Regions from separate parts of the Salinarimonas chemoclinalis genome, predicted to be linked through region 1. Evidence: predicted binding sites of a transcription regulator. Region 1 holds the regulator's gene; each other region holds the start of a gene.
What was found. Region 1 encodes PhoB, which activates phosphate uptake and scavenging genes when phosphate is short. Its sites were predicted from a motif close to TGTCATNNANCTGTCAT; they were not measured.
Positions count from the first base shown of each region.

Region 2: AB9M23_RS18110 (pyruvate kinase) is a predicted target of PhoB. The motif match lies at 1,819-1,835, and genes of this name have one in related genera.
Region 3: AB9M23_RS06375 (1-acyl-sn-glycerol-3-phosphate acyltransferase) is a predicted target of PhoB. The motif match lies at 1,826-1,842, and genes of this name have one in related genera.
Region 4: AB9M23_RS21255 (DapH/DapD/GlmU-related protein) is a predicted target of PhoB. The motif match lies at 2,544-2,560, and genes of this name have one in related genera.

Region 1 covers NZ_JBGMWH010000002.1:92,264-96,465, forward strand. Annotated here, with positions in the region: gene pstA (phosphate ABC transporter permease PstA) at 1-204, shown strand, start outside; gene pstB (phosphate ABC transporter ATP-binding protein PstB) at 222-1,073, shown strand; gene phoU (phosphate signaling complex protein PhoU) at 1,117-1,854, shown strand; gene phoB (phosphate regulon transcriptional regulator PhoB) at 1,877-2,593, shown strand; gene AB9M23_RS04245 (ferredoxin--NADP reductase) at 2,742-3,548, shown strand; gene AB9M23_RS04250 (MGH1-like glycoside hydrolase domain-containing protein) at 3,570-4,202, opposite strand, start outside.
Region 2 covers NZ_JBGMWH010000015.1:8,333-12,534, forward strand. Annotated here, with positions in the region: gene AB9M23_RS18100 (TRAP transporter permease) at 1-1,259, shown strand, start outside; gene AB9M23_RS18105 (hypothetical protein) at 1,267-1,731, opposite strand; gene AB9M23_RS18110 (pyruvate kinase) at 1,891-3,366, shown strand; gene AB9M23_RS18115 (hypothetical protein) at 3,417-3,881, opposite strand; gene gatB (Asp-tRNA(Asn)/Glu-tRNA(Gln) amidotransferase subunit GatB) at 4,040-4,202, shown strand, end outside.
Region 3 covers NZ_JBGMWH010000002.1:549,588-553,789, forward strand. Annotated here, with positions in the region: gene nth (endonuclease III) at 1-274, opposite strand, end outside; gene AB9M23_RS06370 (DUF2244 domain-containing protein) at 342-848, shown strand; gene AB9M23_RS06375 (1-acyl-sn-glycerol-3-phosphate acyltransferase) at 849-1,754, opposite strand; gene AB9M23_RS06380 (aspartate carbamoyltransferase catalytic subunit) at 2,190-3,134, shown strand; gene AB9M23_RS06385 (DUF4406 domain-containing protein) at 3,148-3,504, shown strand; gene AB9M23_RS06390 (dihydroorotase) at 3,501-4,202, shown strand, end outside.
Region 4 covers NZ_JBGMWH010000025.1:29,445-33,646, reverse strand. Annotated here, with positions in the region: gene phnH (phosphonate C-P lyase system protein PhnH) at 1-535, opposite strand, end outside; gene phnG (phosphonate C-P lyase system protein PhnG) at 537-995, opposite strand; gene phnF (phosphonate metabolism transcriptional regulator PhnF) at 1,088-1,846, shown strand; gene AB9M23_RS21255 (DapH/DapD/GlmU-related protein) at 1,860-2,477, opposite strand; gene AB9M23_RS21250 (NUDIX hydrolase) at 2,628-3,071, shown strand; gene AB9M23_RS21245 (TIGR02301 family protein) at 3,068-3,463, shown strand; gene mutM (bifunctional DNA-formamidopyrimidine glycosylase/DNA-(apurinic or apyrimidinic site) lyase) at 3,479-4,202, opposite strand, start outside.

The DNA.
Region 1 (4,202 bases):
ATGAACGCCTTCATCACGAGCCCGCCCGGCGGCCTGCTGGAGCCGGCGACGGCCCTCCCGACCCAGATCTTCATCTGGGCGGACAGCCCCGAGCGCGGCTTCGTCGCGCGCACCTCCGCCGGCATTCTCGTTCTGCTCGGCTTCTTGATCCTGATGAACCTGATCGCGATTTTTCTGCGCAACCGCCTCGAGCGGAAGTGGTGAGCGAGCGAGGAGACGAGATGACCGCCATGCATGCCCCCACCGCTGCGCCGGATGCCCCGGCGCCCGTTCTCGACAAGCGCGAGACCGTCCGCATCCCGCTGGAGATCGGCAACGCGTCGAAGGTGGACGCCCGCGACGTGAAGGTCTTCTACGGCGCCAAGCAGGCGATCTACGACCTCACGATCGGCATTCCGGAGAAGGCGGTGACCGCCTTCATCGGCCCGTCGGGCTGCGGCAAGTCCACCTTCCTGCGCTGCCTCAACCGCATGAACGACACGATCGACGGCGCGCGGGTCGAGGGCGACATCACGATCGACGGCAAGGACATCTACGACGCGGATCTGGACGTCGTCACCCTGCGCGCCCGCGTCGGCATGGTCTTCCAGAAGCCCAACCCCTTCCCGAAGTCGATCTTCGAGAACGTCGCCTACGGCCCGCGCATCCACGGGCTCGCGAAGTCGAAGGCGGAGCTCGCGGTGATCGTCGAGGCGGCGCTTCGCAAGGCCGGCCTCTGGGACGAGGTGAAGGATCGGCTCCTCGAGACCGGCACCGGCCTCTCCGGCGGGCAGCAGCAGCGCCTGTGCATCGCCCGCGCCATCGCGGTGTCGCCCGAGGTGATCCTCATGGACGAGCCGTGCTCGGCGCTCGACCCGATCGCCACCGCGCGCATCGAGGAGCTGATCGACGAGCTGCGGCAGAACTACACGATCGTCATCGTCACGCACTCGATGCAGCAGGCCGCCCGCGTCTCGCAGAAGACCTGCTTCTTCCACCTCGGCTACCTCGTCGAGGAGGGTCCCACCGACCAGATCTTCACCAACCCGCGCGACAAGCGCACCCAGGACTACATCACCGGCCGCTTCGGCTGAGCCGGCGCATCGCCGCAGGAAGCGCTCTCTAGGAGACGGACCCATGTCCGAACATACGGTCGCATCGTTCGACGCCGAGCTCCAGGAGCTGCGCCGCTCGATCATGGAGATGGGCGGCATCGCCGAGAAGATGCTCGCCGACGCCACCGTCGCGCTGGTGCGCCGCGACGTGGGCCTCGCCCAGTCGGTGGTCACCACCGACTATCGCCTCGACACGATCCAGCGCGACATCGAGGAGAAGGCCATCCTCACCATCGCCCGGCGCCAGCCGATGGCGGTGGACCTGCGCGAGGTGATCTCCGCCATCCGCATCGCCTCCGACATCGAGCGGATCGGCGACATGGCCAAGAACATCTCCAAGCGCACGCTCGCCATCTCCGGCCAGTTCGAGCCGCAGCGCGTCGTGCTCGGCGTCGAGCGCATGTCGGACATGGTGCTCGGCCAGCTCAAGGACATCCTCGACGCCTACACCCAGCTCGACGTCGACAAGGCGCTGGAGGTCTGGCGGCGCGACGGCGCGACGGACGCGCTCTACAACTCGCTCTTCCGCGAGCTGCTCACCTACATGATGGAAGATCCCCGCAACATCACCTTCTGCACGCATCTCCTGTTCTGCGCCAAGAACGTGGAGCGCATCGGCGACCACACCACCAACGTCGCGGAGACGATCCACTACCTCGTCACCGGCCAGCCGATCACCGCCGAGCGGCCGAAGATGGACCGCACGGCCTACGAGACCGGGCAGCCCGGCGAGACCGCGCCGGGCGCCCCCGGCGCGTGAGGGAGCGCGAGGCGAGCGACCGATGAGCACGCGTATCCTCGTCGTGGAGGACGAGGAGTCCCTGACGCTCCTCCTGCGGTACAACCTGGAGGCCGAGGGCTACGAGGTCGACGCGGTGGCGCGCGGCGACGAGGCCGAGGTGCGGCTGCGCGAGCGCATCCCCGATCTCGTCCTGCTCGACTGGATGCTGCCCGGGCTCTCCGGCATCGAGCTGTGCCGGCGCATCCGCGCGCGCCGCGAGACCGAGCGGCTCCCGGTCATCATGCTCACCGCCCGCGGCGAGGAGGGCGACCGGGTGCGCGGGCTCGCGACCGGGGCGGACGACTACATCGTCAAGCCCTTCTCCGTGCCCGAGCTGCTGGCGCGGGTGCGCGCGCTCCTGCGCCGCACCAAGCCCGCCCACATCGCCAACACGCTCGTCGCCGGCGACATCGAGCTCGACCGCGAGACCCATCGGGTGCGCCGGGCGGGGCGCGAGCTGCATCTCGGCCCGACCGAGTTCCGGCTGCTCGAGTTCCTGATGCAGAGCCCGGGCCGCGTCTTCACCCGCGAGCAGCTCCTCGACGGCGTCTGGGGACACGACGTCTACATCGACGAGCGCACGGTGGACGTCCATGTCGGGCGCCTGCGCAAGGCCATCAACACCCGCGAGACGCTGGACCCGATCCGCACCGTGCGCGGGGCGGGCTATTCCTTCGACGAGACCTTCGCCAAGAGCGACGGCGCGCTCGGCGCCTGACCCCGCCGCCGCAGGGGCCGCCTCCCACGCGCAACCGGGTTCGGTTTCGTACGTGGTGCGCTGCGAAACGGCGATGTGGTAGAGCACGTGCGTCGCCGGAGCTCGGCCATGGCGAGTCCGGGTAGAGGGGCCGCACGAGAGGACCACGATGTCGGATTCAGCCGCCGCCGGCGCGATCGCCGCGCCCGTCGATTGCCACGTCGAGCGCGTGACGCTCGTCGAGCACTTCACCGACCGGCTCTTCCGCTTCCGCACCACGCGCCCCGCGAGTCTTCGCTTCCGCTCCGGCGAGTTCGTCATGATCGGCCTTCCCGGTGGCGAGAAGCCCGTCTTCCGCGCCTACTCGATCGCGAGCCCGAGCTGGGACGACGAGCTGGAGTTCTTCTCCATCAAGGTCCCGGGCGGCCCGCTCACGGAGCGGCTCCAGCGCATCGCCGTGGGCGACGAGATCCTGATCAAGAAGAAGCCCACCGGCACGCTGGTGCTCGACGCGCTCGCGCCGGGCCGGCGGCTGTGGATGCTCTCCACCGGCACCGGCATCGCGCCCTTCGCGAGCCTGATCCGCGACCCCGAGACCTACGAGAAGTTCGACGAGGTGATCCTCACCCAGTCCTGCCGGCGGGTGGCCGAGCTCGCCTATGGCGAGAACACCGTGCGCGACCTCGTCGACGATCCGCTCGTGGGCGAGATCGCCGCCCCGCGGCTGACCTTCTACACCACCGTCACCCGCGAGCCGCACCCGCGTTCCTTCCGGATCACGGACGCGATCGCGTCGGGCCGGCTCTTCGCCGATCTGGGCGTGCCGCCCCTCGATCCGGCGACGGACCGGGTGATGATCTGCGGCTCGATCGAGATGACGCGCGACTGCCGGGCGCTGTGCGCCGCGGCCGGGCTCGATGAGGGTTCGAACGCCAAGCCCGCGCATTTCGTGGTCGAGCGCGCCTTCGTCGGCTGATCCTGCCCCTCGGGCCACCTCTCAGGCCATTTCCAGGAACTCGAGCACCATCGCGGCGGTCCAGCTGAAGCGCTTGCCGCCCAGCGCGCGGCCGTCGAGCGGGTCGAAGTACTCCCCGAAGCCGCTCCGCGCCACGAGCGCGAGGCCGTCGCGGGCGATGTCCGCGGCCGCATCGGACCGCCCGTGGCGCCCGAGCCCGTCGGCGACGAGGCGGTTGGCGATGAGCCAGAGCGGACCGCGCCAGTAGCGCAGGCGATCGAAGCGGGGATCGGCGGGATCGTGGCTCGGGACGGGGTGGCGCACCGCCGAGCGCAGGCCCGCGACGCGTCCGACGAGGGCGTCCGCGCGGGGATGGCCGGGCTCGAGCGCCATGAGCGGCAGGAGGCCGCCGATCGAGGCGCTCTCGACGAGGGTCCCGGCCGCCCGGTCGAAGGCTGCGTATTGCCCGAGCCCCTCGTGCCAGAGGCCGTCCAGCGCCGCGCGCCCGCGCCCCGCCTGGCCCTCCGCCTCCGCCGCGATCTCCGGCGCGCCGAGCGCCCGCGCCATCGCCGCGAGGTCCTCCGCCGAGCGGATCAGGATCGCGTTGAAGCCCGGGTCGACCACCCGGAACGGCGAGGCGTCGTGCAGCGCCGCCTGGTTCCAGCCGAGCCGGCG
Region 2 (4,202 bases), on a different contig from region 1:
TGGGCGCGGGCGCCTTCGTCATGGCGACCTATACGCAGATCTCCTATCTCGAGATCGCGGCGGTGAGCCTCGCGCCGGCGCTGGTGTACTTCCTCTCGGTCGCCTTCTTCGTGCGCATCGAGGCGAAGAAGCTGAACCTCGTCACCAACGACCCGGACGCGCCGTCGGCCTGGGCGGTGCTGAAGAAGGGCGGGCCGACCTTCCTGATACCGGTCGCGGTGCTGATCGGACTGCTCATCGCCGGCTACACGCCGGTCTACGCCGCGGGCTTCGCGATCCTCGCCTGCATCGCGGCCTCCTGGCTGACGCCCAAGCGCATGGGACCGAAGGCGATCCTCGACGCGCTGGCGCTCGGCGCGCAGAACATGATCATGACGGCCGTGCTGCTCGTCGCGGTCGGGCTCGTCATCAACGTCATCGCCATGACGGGCGTGGGCAACACCTTCTCGCTGATGATCAACCAATGGGCCGGCAACAGCCTGATCATCGCGCTCGCGCTGATCGCGCTCGCCTCGCTCGTGCTCGGCATGGGCCTGCCGGTGACGGCGTCCTACATCGTCCTCGCGACCCTGTCGGCGCCGGCGCTGCACGCGCTCATCCAGAACAACGCGCTGATCGACGTGCTGGTGGACGGCGGCGTGCCCGAAGCCGCGCGCATGACGCTCATGCTCGCGGACCCCACCGCGCTGACCACGCTCGCCGCGCCGATGACCCGCGAGGCGGCGGTCGCGTTCATCGGGGCGATGCCGCCTGAGGTGCTCAGCCTCGTCTATCCGCAGGTGCTCGACCCGGTCACGGTGAAGCTGGCGCTGCTCTCGGCACACATGATCATCTTCTGGCTCAGCCAGGATTCGAACGTGACGCCGCCGGTCTGCCTCACGGCCTTCGCGGCGGCGGCGATCGCCAAGACGCCGCCGATGGCGACGGGCCTCGTGTCGTGGAAGGTGGCCAAGGGCCTCTACCTGATGCCCATCCTGTTCGCCTACACGCAATTCCTCGGCGGCCCGCCGCTCGAGGTGCTGCACATCTTCGTCATCGCGACGGTGGGCGTCTACGCGCTCGGCGCGGCGATCGAGGGCCACATGGAGGCGCCGCTGAACTGGCCTCTGCGCATCCTCCTCTTCGCGGCGGGCGTGGCGCTGATCTGGCCGAACAACACGATCGTCGAGACGCTCGGCGCCGTGGGCGTGATCGCGATCTTCGTCTGGAACGTGCGGGAAGACCGCAGGCGGCGCCGGCCCGTGCCGGCCGGCGCCTGACGCGGGCTCAACCGCAGCCGGCGACGAGGCCGCGCAGCGCGGGGCCCGCGCCCGCGAGCGGGAACGTGCCGGCATCGGCGCCGTCGATCGTCACCGACACCGACATCGTCTGTGCCGCGGCCATCGCCGCGACCAGCGGCGTGCGCTTCGAAATCCGCTCCACGCTGGCGAAGAAGGTGCCGTTCCAGCGCATCGGCATCTCGGTCGCCTGCGCGCCCGCCTCGAAGCGCGCGGTGACCTCCGGCTCGGCCTCCGCGCCGGGCACCAGCGCCGAGAGCATGTAGATGCGCAGCGCGTCGACGTCGCAGGCCACCGTCAGCGCCTGGCCGCGCGCAGGGCTGACGCTGGCGCTCAGCGCCCGCGGGTTGAAGGTCCACCCGTCCACGCCCGGCGCTTGGCCGATGGCCGCGCCGGACGGCAGCCACACGGCCAGCATCGCGGCGATCCCGATGCGCGACGAAACTCCTCTCATGCCTCGCTCCTCTCTCGGTGCCGGATCCAGCCGGCGCGAGATGGATGTCGCTCGCCCCACGTCCGCGGCAACAGCGGCATGCGGTCGCGACATCGTCCTGTCGTGGTCGTCCGTTACCCGCGGCGGGATGGCCGTCGCGACGGCCGAAGGGAGTACGGAATGCGCGGTGACGAGGAGACGCCGGCCCTCCTGGCGGAGATGGAGGCGCTGCGCGACGAGGTCTCGCGGGACGGGCGGCGGCGGTGGGAGGCCTTCCGCGCGGACGTCGACCGCACGCCCTTCGCCGTCGGCGCGCTCAACCTCGCCCATTACCTCGCGCTTCGCCGGCGCGATCACCGCGCGCTCCAGCGCGCGCTGATGCTGCGGGGCCTGTCCTCGCTCGGGCGGCTGGAAGGCCGCGTGCTCGCCACGCTCGACGCCGCCACCGTCGCGCTCGCGGCGCTGGCGGGCGAGGAGACGTGCCGGCATGCGCCGTCGCAGCGGCAGTTCTTCCGCGGCGAGACCCGCCTGCGCGCCGCGACGGAGCGCCTGTTCGGGCCCGCGCGGCCGGAACGGCAGGGGCGCATCCTGGTGACGCTGCCGAGCGAGGCGGCGGACGATCCCGCGCTCGTCGCGGGCCTGGCGCGCGCCGGCGCCGACGCGCTGCGGATCAACTGCGCGCACGACGACCCCGAGGCTTGGCGCGCCATGATCGCGCACGCCCGCGCCGCCGAGCGCGAGACCGGACGGCGGCTGCGCATCCTCATGGACATCGCCGGCCCGAAGATCCGCACCGGCGCCGTGCTCGCGCCCGACGAGCGCGCGCGCATCGGTGTCGGCGACCGGCTGCTTCTGGCCAGGACCCTCGCCCCGGGCTTCGCGCAGTCCTTCCCCTTCCAGGCCACCTGCACGGCGCCCGAGGTGCTCGACGCCGTCGGCGTGGGCGCGCGGGTCGCCGTCGACGACGGGCGCTTCTCCGGCCGCGTCGTCGCCCGGGCGCACGACGGGCTCGTCGTCGCGATAGACCAGGCGAAGCTCGGGGGCGCCCGGCTGAAGCCCGAGAAGGGGCTGAACTTCCCCGAGACGGCGCTCGCCCTCGACCCGCTCACCGACAAGGACCGCGCCGACCTCGACGTGGTGGCGCGGGAGGCCGACCTCGTCGGCTATTCCTTCGTGCAGACAGCGGGCGACATCCGGCGCCTGCAGGCGGAACTCGCCGCGCGCACGTCCCGCTGGCGCGAGATCGGCCTCGTCGCCAAGATCGAGACGCCCGTCGCCGTGCGCAACCTGCCGGAGATCATGGTGGCGGCGGCGGGGCGGCAGCCCTTCGCGGTGATGATCGCCCGCGGCGATCTCGCAGTGGAGATCGGCTTCGCGCGATTGGCGGAGATGCAGGAGGAGCTGCTCTGGCTCGCGGAAGCCGCGCACGTGCCGGTGATCTGGGCGACTCAGGTGCTCGAGCGCCTCGTCAAGTCCGGCCTGCCCTCGCGGGGCGAGATGACGGACGCGGCCATGGCGGCGCGCGCCGAATGCGTGATGCTCAACAAGGGCCCGAACGTCGAAGCCGCCGTCGATGCACTCGACGGCCTGTTCCGGCGCATGGGCGAGCATCAGTCGAAGAAGACCCCGACGCTGCGGGCGCTTCGCACGTGGTGAGGGCGGCGCCCCGCGCGGAGCGCCGCCCGCTCGACTTCACCTCTGCGACGTCACTGCGGCTCGATGGGCTCGGCCGGCAGCACCGGCGTGTCGGCCTGCGGGTCGATCGGCACCGGCGCCGGGGCCGGCTCCTCGATGGCGCCGGTCACCGGCACGTCGGTCGCGGTGTAGCCGTCCATCAGGAAGAAGGCCAGGATCGCGCCGATCACCACGATCGCGCCGATCACCCAGGCCATCCCCATCCCCGAGCGCCGTGCGGGCCGCGCCATGCGGTCGTCCCTCGCCGCGTGCCCCGGAAAGCGCGTCGCGTCGGTGCGCGCCGCCACCGGGTCGACGGGATCGGCCGGGCGCGGGTCCGGGCCGGCGCCGCGGGTGGTCTCGCCGGGGCGGATCTCGCCGGGGCGCGTGCCGAACGGGTCCGTCGGCGCGGTCGCCGGCAATGGATCGACCACGCGGTCGGTCCCGGTATGGGGCGTGCGCGGATCGGCGGGGTCGCGTCCATCGTTCGTCGCCATCGTGGCCTCCTTTCGGCTCGAGCGGCGTGATCCGGCCTCAACGCCCGGCGGGGCCGCGGGTTTCCGTCGCGTCGGGCGCTTCGCGGCGGCATGCGACTTGAAGCGCGCGCGAGAGAGCGCTAACCGTCGAGACCGCGCACACGAGGACGGACGAGCCGATGAACGCCCCTGTCGATCCCAAGAAGCTCATCAAGGGCGCCACCGGCGACTGGGAGGTCGTCGTCGGCATGGAGATCCACGCCCAGGTGAATTCCCAGGCGAAGCTGTTCTCCGGCGCCTCGACGGGCTTCGGTGCGGCGCCGAACTCGCACGTCTCGCTCG
Region 3 (4,202 bases), 460 kb from region 1:
AGGGGTTCGTGTACTCGAGATCCGAGCGCGGATCGGGATCGGCGGCGGCGAGGCGGCGGAAGATCTCGCGGCGCGTCTCGGCGTCGACGGGCCTGGGCGGCTTGCGGCCGATGGCGCCGGCGAACTTGGCGGCTGGCTTCGGCTTGGTCGCTTTCGGTCGGGGCTTCGAGGCCGTCTTCGCCGTCGCGGCGCGTCCGCGAACGGGCCGCCCCTCCCCGCTCCCGTCGGCGGGTGCGGCGTCGGCGACCGTCTCCTCCGGCGATTTCGAGCGCACGGCACACTCCCAAGCGGCGACGTGCGCGTTATACTCTCCCTCGCGAAGACGGCAAGGCGTTCCCCCGATGGCCGATACCGATACCCGAGACGATCCAGGAGACGAGACGGCACCGCTGTTCTCGGCGAAGATCACCCCGCACCGCTCGCTCGCGCCCTCGGGCGCGCGGCTGGTGCTCGTCCTGTGCTGCCTCGCGGCGGTGGGATCGAGCATCCCCTTCATCGTGCTCGGCGCCTGGCCCGTGGCGGGCTTCCTCGGCCTCGATCTCGTCGCGCTCGCGATCGCCTTCAAGGCGAGCTTCCGCTCGGCCAAGGGCTTCGAGGAGGTGGTTCTCACGCCGCTCGAGCTGCTCTTCCGGAAGGTGACGCATCGCGGCGAGCGGTCCGAACGGCGCTTCAACCCCCTCTGGACGCGCCTCGACCGGGAGCACGACGAGGACTACGGCCTGATGGCGCTCGCCCTCGTCTCCCGCGGCGAGCGCGTCGTCATCGCCCGCGAGCTCTCCCCGCCCGAGCGGGCGGACTTCGCCGACGCGTTCGGGGACGCGCTGGCACGGGCCAAGCGCGGGCTCTGATCACGGTAGGAAGGCGGCGTCCGGGTCGCGCGCCAGCGTCTCGAAGCAGTGCGCGCGCATGCGCTCCGTCAGCACCTGGATGTCGCGCCCCTCGAGCGCCTCCGGCACGATCGGCTCGCCGAAGTGGATGTCGAAGCGCTGGCCGGTCTTGTTCAGGAGCTCGTAGAACACGGTCATGTCGCGCAGCTCCGTCGATACCCGCGCCAGGAAGTGGAACAGCCCGGAATTGCGCGCGCCCATGTGGATCGGCACGATCGGCGCATCGTAGCGGCGCGCCAGCGCCAGCGCCGAGGACATCCACGGCCGCTCGCACAGCCGCTTCTCGTCGTCGTTCCAATAGGCGAGCCGCCCCGACGGGAACAGCACCACCGCGCGCTCGTCGTCGAAGGCGCGGGTGGAGAGGCGAATCGTCTCGCGCGTCTTCTCCCGCGTCTTGAACGCGGAACGCCACTCGACCGGCACGATGATGTCGGCGAGCCGCGGGTTGAGGCGGATCGCGTCGCGGTTGGCGAAGATCGAGAGGTCGCGCCGGCGCTCCTTCACCGCGTTCCAGAGCGCGACGCCGTCCGCGATGCCCGTGGGGTGATTCGAGACGATGACGACCTTGCCGGTCCGCGGCAGCCGCTCGGCGTTCTTCGTGCGCACGTCGAGCTTCAGGCGCCGGGAGAGATGCTCGAACACGGCGTCCGCCTGCATCGGGGCGATCGTCTCGGCCATGCGCACCGCTTCCGGATAGCGCAGCACGCCCTCGACGAGCGGCTTCGCCGCCGGCCACCACCAGGCCTCCATGATCTTCTGGCCGCGCTCGGCGATGAGCGCGTCGACGATCTTCCGGGCGTCGGAGCGCGTGTCGATGCGCCCCACCAGCGCCTGGAGGCGCGCCTGCGTGCGGGACATGAGCTTCATTCGGGTCACCCCTTCGCGCTCGGCGCCGGGCTCGCCCGGCGATGCTTGATCGTGACTCGTGCCCGTCGTCCTTGACAAGTGGATGACGCCGCGCAGCGCTGGCGTGCATGTCGCACGTGCGCGCAGGGCATGGCAGAGGGACCCCGTCTCGCGGAGCCGCAGCGCGCGAGGCTAGAGCGCGCGGGCGAGGCGTCGAGCGATACGCGCGAAGGCGGCTTCTCGTTCCTCCGGTGTGCGGGAGGACGGGAGGGCACTGCGGGAACGCCGGTCCCGTCGACGCGGATCGGCCGAGGTCGACGGCGGATCGGACCCGCAGACGCGCTCTCCTCACTCTCGGAGAGGACCCGGGGCGCTCGACGTCGGCACCCAAAGGCGCTTCCGTCACGCCCACACGACCGCTTGCCCCCGCCCCCGGAGCGTCTATACCGTCCTCTCATGCCCGACGCCCGCCCCCGCTATCCGCATCGCCACCTCCTCGGGATCGAGGGCCTCTCGCCCCTCGACATAGAGGCGTTGCTGGACGCGGCGGACGATGCGGTGGAGGTGTCGCGGCGTATCGAGAAGAAGAAGTCCACGCTGCGGGGCCGCACGCAGATCAACCTGTTCTTCGAGCCCTCGACGCGCACGCAGGCCTCCTTCGAACTCGCCGGCAAGCGGCTGGGCGCCGACGTCATGAACATGGCGGTCGCCTCCTCCTCGGTGAAGAAGGGCGAGACCCTCGTCGACACCGCGGCGACGCTCAACGCCATGCACCCCGACATCATCGTCGTGCGCCACCATTCCGCGGGCGCGGTGCACCTCCTCGCCCGCAAGGTCGACTGCGCTGTGGTCAACGCCGGGGACGGCGCGCACGAGCATCCGACCCAGGCGCTCCTCGACGCGCTGACGATCCGCCGCAACAAGGGCCGCATCCAGGGGCTCACGGTCGCGATCTGCGGCGACATCCTGCATTCGCGGGTGGCGCGCTCGAACATGATCCTGCTCGCGGCGCTGGGCGCCAAGGTGCGGCTCGTCGCGCCCTCGACGCTGCTGCCCGCGGGCATCGAGGCGCTGGGCTTCCCCTGCTTCTCCGACCTGCGCCGGGGCATCGAGGGCGCGGACATCGTCATGATGCTGCGCCTCCAGCGCGAGCGCATGCACGGTTCCTTCGTGCCCTCGGTGAAGGAGTACTTCCGCTACCACGGGCTCGACGCGGAGAAGCTCTCCCACGCCGCCCCCGACGCGCTCGTGATGCATCCAGGCCCGATGAACCGGGGCGTCGAGATCGCGTCGGACGTGGCCGACGGCGCGCAGTCGCTCATCCGCGAGCAGGTGGAGATGGGCGTGGCGGTCCGCATGGCCGTCCTCGAGGCGCTCGCCTCGCATCTGCCGAACGGGTGACACCATGGCTGCATTGATGATCCTCGTCGCCGGCCCCTATCGATCCGGCACGGGCGACGACCCGGCCAAGATCCAGGCCAACGTCGATGCCATGACGGACACGGCGCTGGCGCTGTTCCGCGCCGGGCACCTGCCGGTGCTGGGGGAATGGTACGCGCTGCCGCTGATCGAGCGGGCGGGCTCGACGGGTATCGGTGACGCGGTGTTCGACGAGATCTTCCATCCGATCGCGCGGCGCCTCGTCGCCAAGTGCGACGGCGTGCTGCGGATCGGCGGGCCTTCGGCCGGCGCCGACGACATGGTCGCCACCGCCCGGTCCCACGGATGCCGCGTATTCCACGCCCTCGACGAGATCCCGAGCGCCGCATGACGAGCCTCGTTCTCCAGGACGCGCACCTCGTCGACCCCGAGCGCCTGCGCGAGGGCCGCGGCTCGGTGCGCGTCGAGGACGGCCTGATCGCCGACGTCGTCTGGGGCGCCGCGCCGCCGGCGCCGGAGGGCGCGCGGGTGATCGCCTGCGACGGGCGCGTGCTCGCGCCGGGCCTCGTCGACATGCGCGCCTTCGTCGGCGAGCCGGGCGCCGAGCACCGCGAAACGCTGGCCTCCGCGAGCGAGGCCGCCGCCGCGGGCGGGGTGACGACGCTCGTCACCATGCCCGACACCGACCCCGCCGTCGACGAGCCGGCGATCGTCGACTACATGCTGCGCCGCGCCCGCGACACGGCGATCGTGCGCGTGCTCCCCGCCGCCGCGCTGACCAAGGGTCGCGAAGGCAGGGAAATGACCGAGTTCGGCCTCCTCGGCGAGGCCGGCGCCGTCGCCTTCACCGACGGGGCGCGCTGCGTGACGAACGCGCGCGTCATGCGCCGCGCGCTCCTCTACGCCCGCGACGTCGGCGCGCTCGTGATGAACCATTGCGAGGACCCCGACCTCGTCGGCGACGGGGTGATGAACGAGGGCGAGCTCTCCGCGCGGCTCGGCCTGCTCGGCATCCCGAAGGAGGCCGAGACCATCGTGCTCGAGCGCGACGTGCGCCTCGCCCGCCTCGCGGGAACGCGCCTGCACGCG
Region 4 (4,202 bases), on a different contig from region 1:
GGTCGACGCCGCGGGGGAACAGTGCGCCGTTCGCCCGCCAGCGGGCGAGGAAGTTCTCCGGCAGCGGTGCCGCGTCGAGCCGCGCGACCCCGCGGATGCCGGGTCCCGCGAGCACGAGGCCGCGTTCCGTGTCGAGCCGCTCGCAGGCGAGGACGAGAGTCGTCGAGCGGTCCGGATAGGCCTGCTCTCCCGGCGCGAAACGATCGAGCGGCGGCAGCGCGGCGGGATCGGACACGAGCGCGAAGGCGGCCTCGCGCCCGTCCGCCACGATCCGCGCGCCGGTGTGGAAGCGCAGCCAGCCCGCCACCGCCGGCGCGGCCGCGAGCGGCGCGTCGAGCCACAGCGGCGCTTCGTGGTCGGCGAGCGTCAGCGCGATCGCGGCGAGGGCCGGCGTCAGCGGCGCGGGTGGCGCGAGATCGAGGGCGAGCCGCTGCGGCGTGCCGGGGCGGGCCAGCGCCTCCATCACGGCGCGGAAAACGCCCTGGGAGTCGAGAACCGGGTCGGCGAAGCCGGGAGCGAGGGCGGCGGCGTCCATCTCAGTCCTCCCCGCGGACCATGGTGAAGAAATCCACCTTCGTCGCCGCGACCCGCCGCGCCTGCGCCGCGCGCTCGGCCTCGACCCGTGCGCCGATCGGCGCGAGCGCCGCCGCGACGGCCTGCGGCCGGACCTGGAACAGCGCGTCGAGGATCGCGGCCTTGCGGGCGCGGGCGGCGTCGCGGCCGAGATGCCAGGCGAAGCCGGCCTCGCCGGACGGCAGCCGCACGGCGACGCGCGTCACCGTCGCCTCCCCCGCGTTGAACGCTCGCCCGTCGCCGCCGATCCTCCCGCGCAGCATGACGAGCCCGGTCTCGGGCCGGCGCAGGTCCGCGACCGCGCCGGGGGCGTCGAGCGCCTCGAGCGCGGCCTCGAGCTCGTCGGTGCGGGCGAGCGCGCACAGGCGCATCGCGGCGCGACGGGCGTCGACCGAGGGCGTGGAGGAAGCGTCGGGGGTCATGCGCCTCTCCGGGAGGGACGGAAGGGGTGGCGAGGTGTGTTGTCTAGTGATATAGACAATCGATCAACCGCGTCAAATGAAGTTTCGATGACATGCCGCCGTCCGATCCCGTCTCCGGCGCCGACCCCGCCTCCCTCGTCCGCGGCGAGGGCGTCGCCGCATGGCGGCAGATCGTCGACGGGCTCGAGGCGGACATCGCCGCGGGGCGCCTCGCGCCGGGCGACCGGCTGCCCGCGGAGACGCGGCTCGCCGGGCGCTTCGGCGTGAACCGGCACACGGTGCGCCGCGCGCTGGGCGTGCTCGCCGCGCGCGGGCTCGTGCGCGCGACGCAGGGGCGCGGCACCTTCGTCGAGGCCCGCCCGCTCGCCTACCCGATCGGCCCGCGCACGCGCTTCACCGAGATCGTCGCTGGCGCCGGGCGTCAGGCGTCCGGCGCGCTGACCTCGGCGCGCGAGCGGGGCGCGGACGCCTGGGCGGCGGAGCGGCTCGGGATCGCCGAGGGCGCACCGGTGCTCGAGCTCGTCACCACGCGCTCGGCCGACGGCACCCCGATCGCGCTCGCCACCAACGTCTTCCCGCTCCCCCGCTTCGCCGGCCTCGATGCCCGCTTCCGCGAGACGGGCTCGCTGACGCGCGCCTACGCGTCGATGGGCGTCACGGACTACAGCCGCCTCGCCAGCACTTTCGGCGCCCGCCCCGCGGGTCCGGACGACGCCGCCGCCCTCGACCTCGCCCCGGGCCGCATCCTGCTCGTCCTCGACAACGTCAACGTCGACGCGGAGGGCCTGCGCATACAGGCGACGCGGGCTCTGTTCCCGGCGGACCGGGTGGAGATGGTGGTGGAGTGGTGAGGGTCGGGCTCCGTCACCCCCCGTGCTTCTCCAGGAAGGCCTCCACCCCCAGCCCCCTGAAATCCGGCAGCGCCCGGCGCAGGCGTTCGTGGTCCCAGTCCCACCAGGCGAGCGCGAGCAGGCGCTCGGAGACGGCCTCCGGAAACCGCCGGCGCACGGGCCGCGCCGGGTTGCCGACGACGATCGCATACGGCGCGACGTCCTTCGTCACGATCGCGCCCGCGCCCACCACCGCGCCCGTGCCGATGGTCCGGCCCGGCAGGATCACCGCCCCGTGGCCGATCCAGACGTCGTGGCCGATGGTCACGGGGGACGCGCGCCGCCGGTCGAAGAAGCTCGCCTCGTCGTCCTCCTCGCCGGGCCAGTAGGCGGACGCGCGGTAGGTGAAGTGCGCCTGGCTCGCCCGCTCCATCGGGTGGTTGCCCGGGTTGATGCGCACCATGCGGGCGATCGAGACGAACTTGCCGATCGTCGTGTAGGCCACCTCGCCGTCCTCGACGATGTAGGAATAGTCGTCGAGCACGCTCTCGAGGAGGCGCGTGCGCGCGCCGACCTCGGTGTAGCGGCCGAGCCGCGTCGCGAGGACGCCGGCGTCGGGGTGGACCAGGGGCGCTTCGGACAGGCGCTTCATCGGCGGGGCTCCGGCGGTCGCGGCGACCGCGTCGGGGGCGCCGAGCCGGCTCGATAGCGCGCCCGGCCGACGGTTCCATGACGGTCCGGTTCCGGCTCCCGCGCAATCGCGGCCTTGCCCTTCGTCGCGGGATTGGCGACAAACCCAGCCGTGACCGACGATCGCCTCGCCCCCTCCCGCCCCATCCTCGCCGCGAGCGTCGCCGTGGTGCGCGACGGGCGCGTCCTGCTCGCCGCCCGCGGCGAGGAGCCGATGCGCGGGCGCTTCACCCTGCCCGGCGGGCTCGTCGAGCCGGGCGAGACGCTGGCCGAGGCGGCCCTGCGCGAGCTCTCCGAGGAGGTGGGCGTGACCGCCACGATGATCGGGCCGATCCGCCCCGTCGAGATCATCCTGCGCGACGAGGCGGGGCGCGTCGCCTCGCACTTCGTCGTCCAGGCCCACGCCGCGCGATGGCGTGCCGGCGAGGGGAAGACCGGACCCGAGGCGCTCGCGGTCGTCTGGGCGGACGCTGCGGATGCGGAGCGCCTGCCCACGACGCCGGGCCTGCCCGACATCGTGCGCGCGGCGATCGCCATGGCGGAGGGCGCGCGATGAGGCGCATCCTCGGCCCGGCTTTGGCGGCGCTGATGCTGGCTCGGGCCTGCATGCCCGCCCACGCGCAGGACGTGGCGCCCCCCGCCGCCACTCCCGCTCCGGCCTACGAGCCCGAGCTGATGCGCCTCTCCGAGGTGATGGGCGCGCTCGCCTTCCTGCGTGATCTGTGCGGCGCGGCCGACGCGCCCGAGTGGCCCACGCGCATGCAGAGCCTCATCGACGCGGAGGGCGAGGCGCGGGCCGAGCGGCTCGCCGGCGCCTACAACCGCGGCTACCGCGCCTTCGCGCTCACCTACCGCGTCTGCACGCCCGCCGCGGAGCGCGCGATCTCGGGCTACCTCGTCGAGGGCGAGCGGCTCTCGCGGGCGGTGGCGCGGCGCTTCGGCGGGTGACGCGCGGCGGGGCGCTCAGCGCGGCTGACAGCGCGCGCAGTAGAACGTCGAGCGGCCCGATTGCACGATCCGCTCGACCGTCGCGCCGCAGCCCGGCGCCGCGCAGGGCTCGCCCTCCCGGTCGTAGACCTTGAACCCGTGCTGGAAGTAGCCGAGCGAGCCGTCCGCGTGGGCGAAGTCGCGCAGCGTCGAGCCGCCGGCGGCCACCGCCTCGTTCAGCACGGCGCGGATCTCCTGCGCCAGCAGATGCGCGCTCGCCCGCGGCCGCCCCGTCTTCGTCGCGACGATCCCGGCCGGCGCCTCCGGGTGCAGCCGCGCGCGGTGGAGCGCCTCGCAGACGTAGATGTTCCCGAGCCCCGCGATCAGCCGCTGGTCGAGGAGCGCGGCCTTGAGCGGGGCGATCCTGCCGTGGAAGAGCGCCGCCAGCGTCTCGCCGGAGAGCGCGTTCCCCAGCGGCTCGATGCCGAGCCCGGCGAAGTGCCTGCACCCGGCGAGCCCCGCCGAGGGCACCAGGTCCATGTAGCCGAAGCGGCGCACGTCGTTGTAGGTGACCCGCGCGCCGGTGTCGAAATCGAACACGACGTGGTCGTGCAGCGGCATCGTGCCCGGTGCGTGGTGGAACTCGCCCGGCGTGATCACCGCGTGCGCTCGCTCCACCGTGAAGCGCCCGGTCATGCCCAGATGCATGATCAGGCTCTCAGCAGTCGAGAGATCCGCGATCAGGTATTTCGCCCGCCGG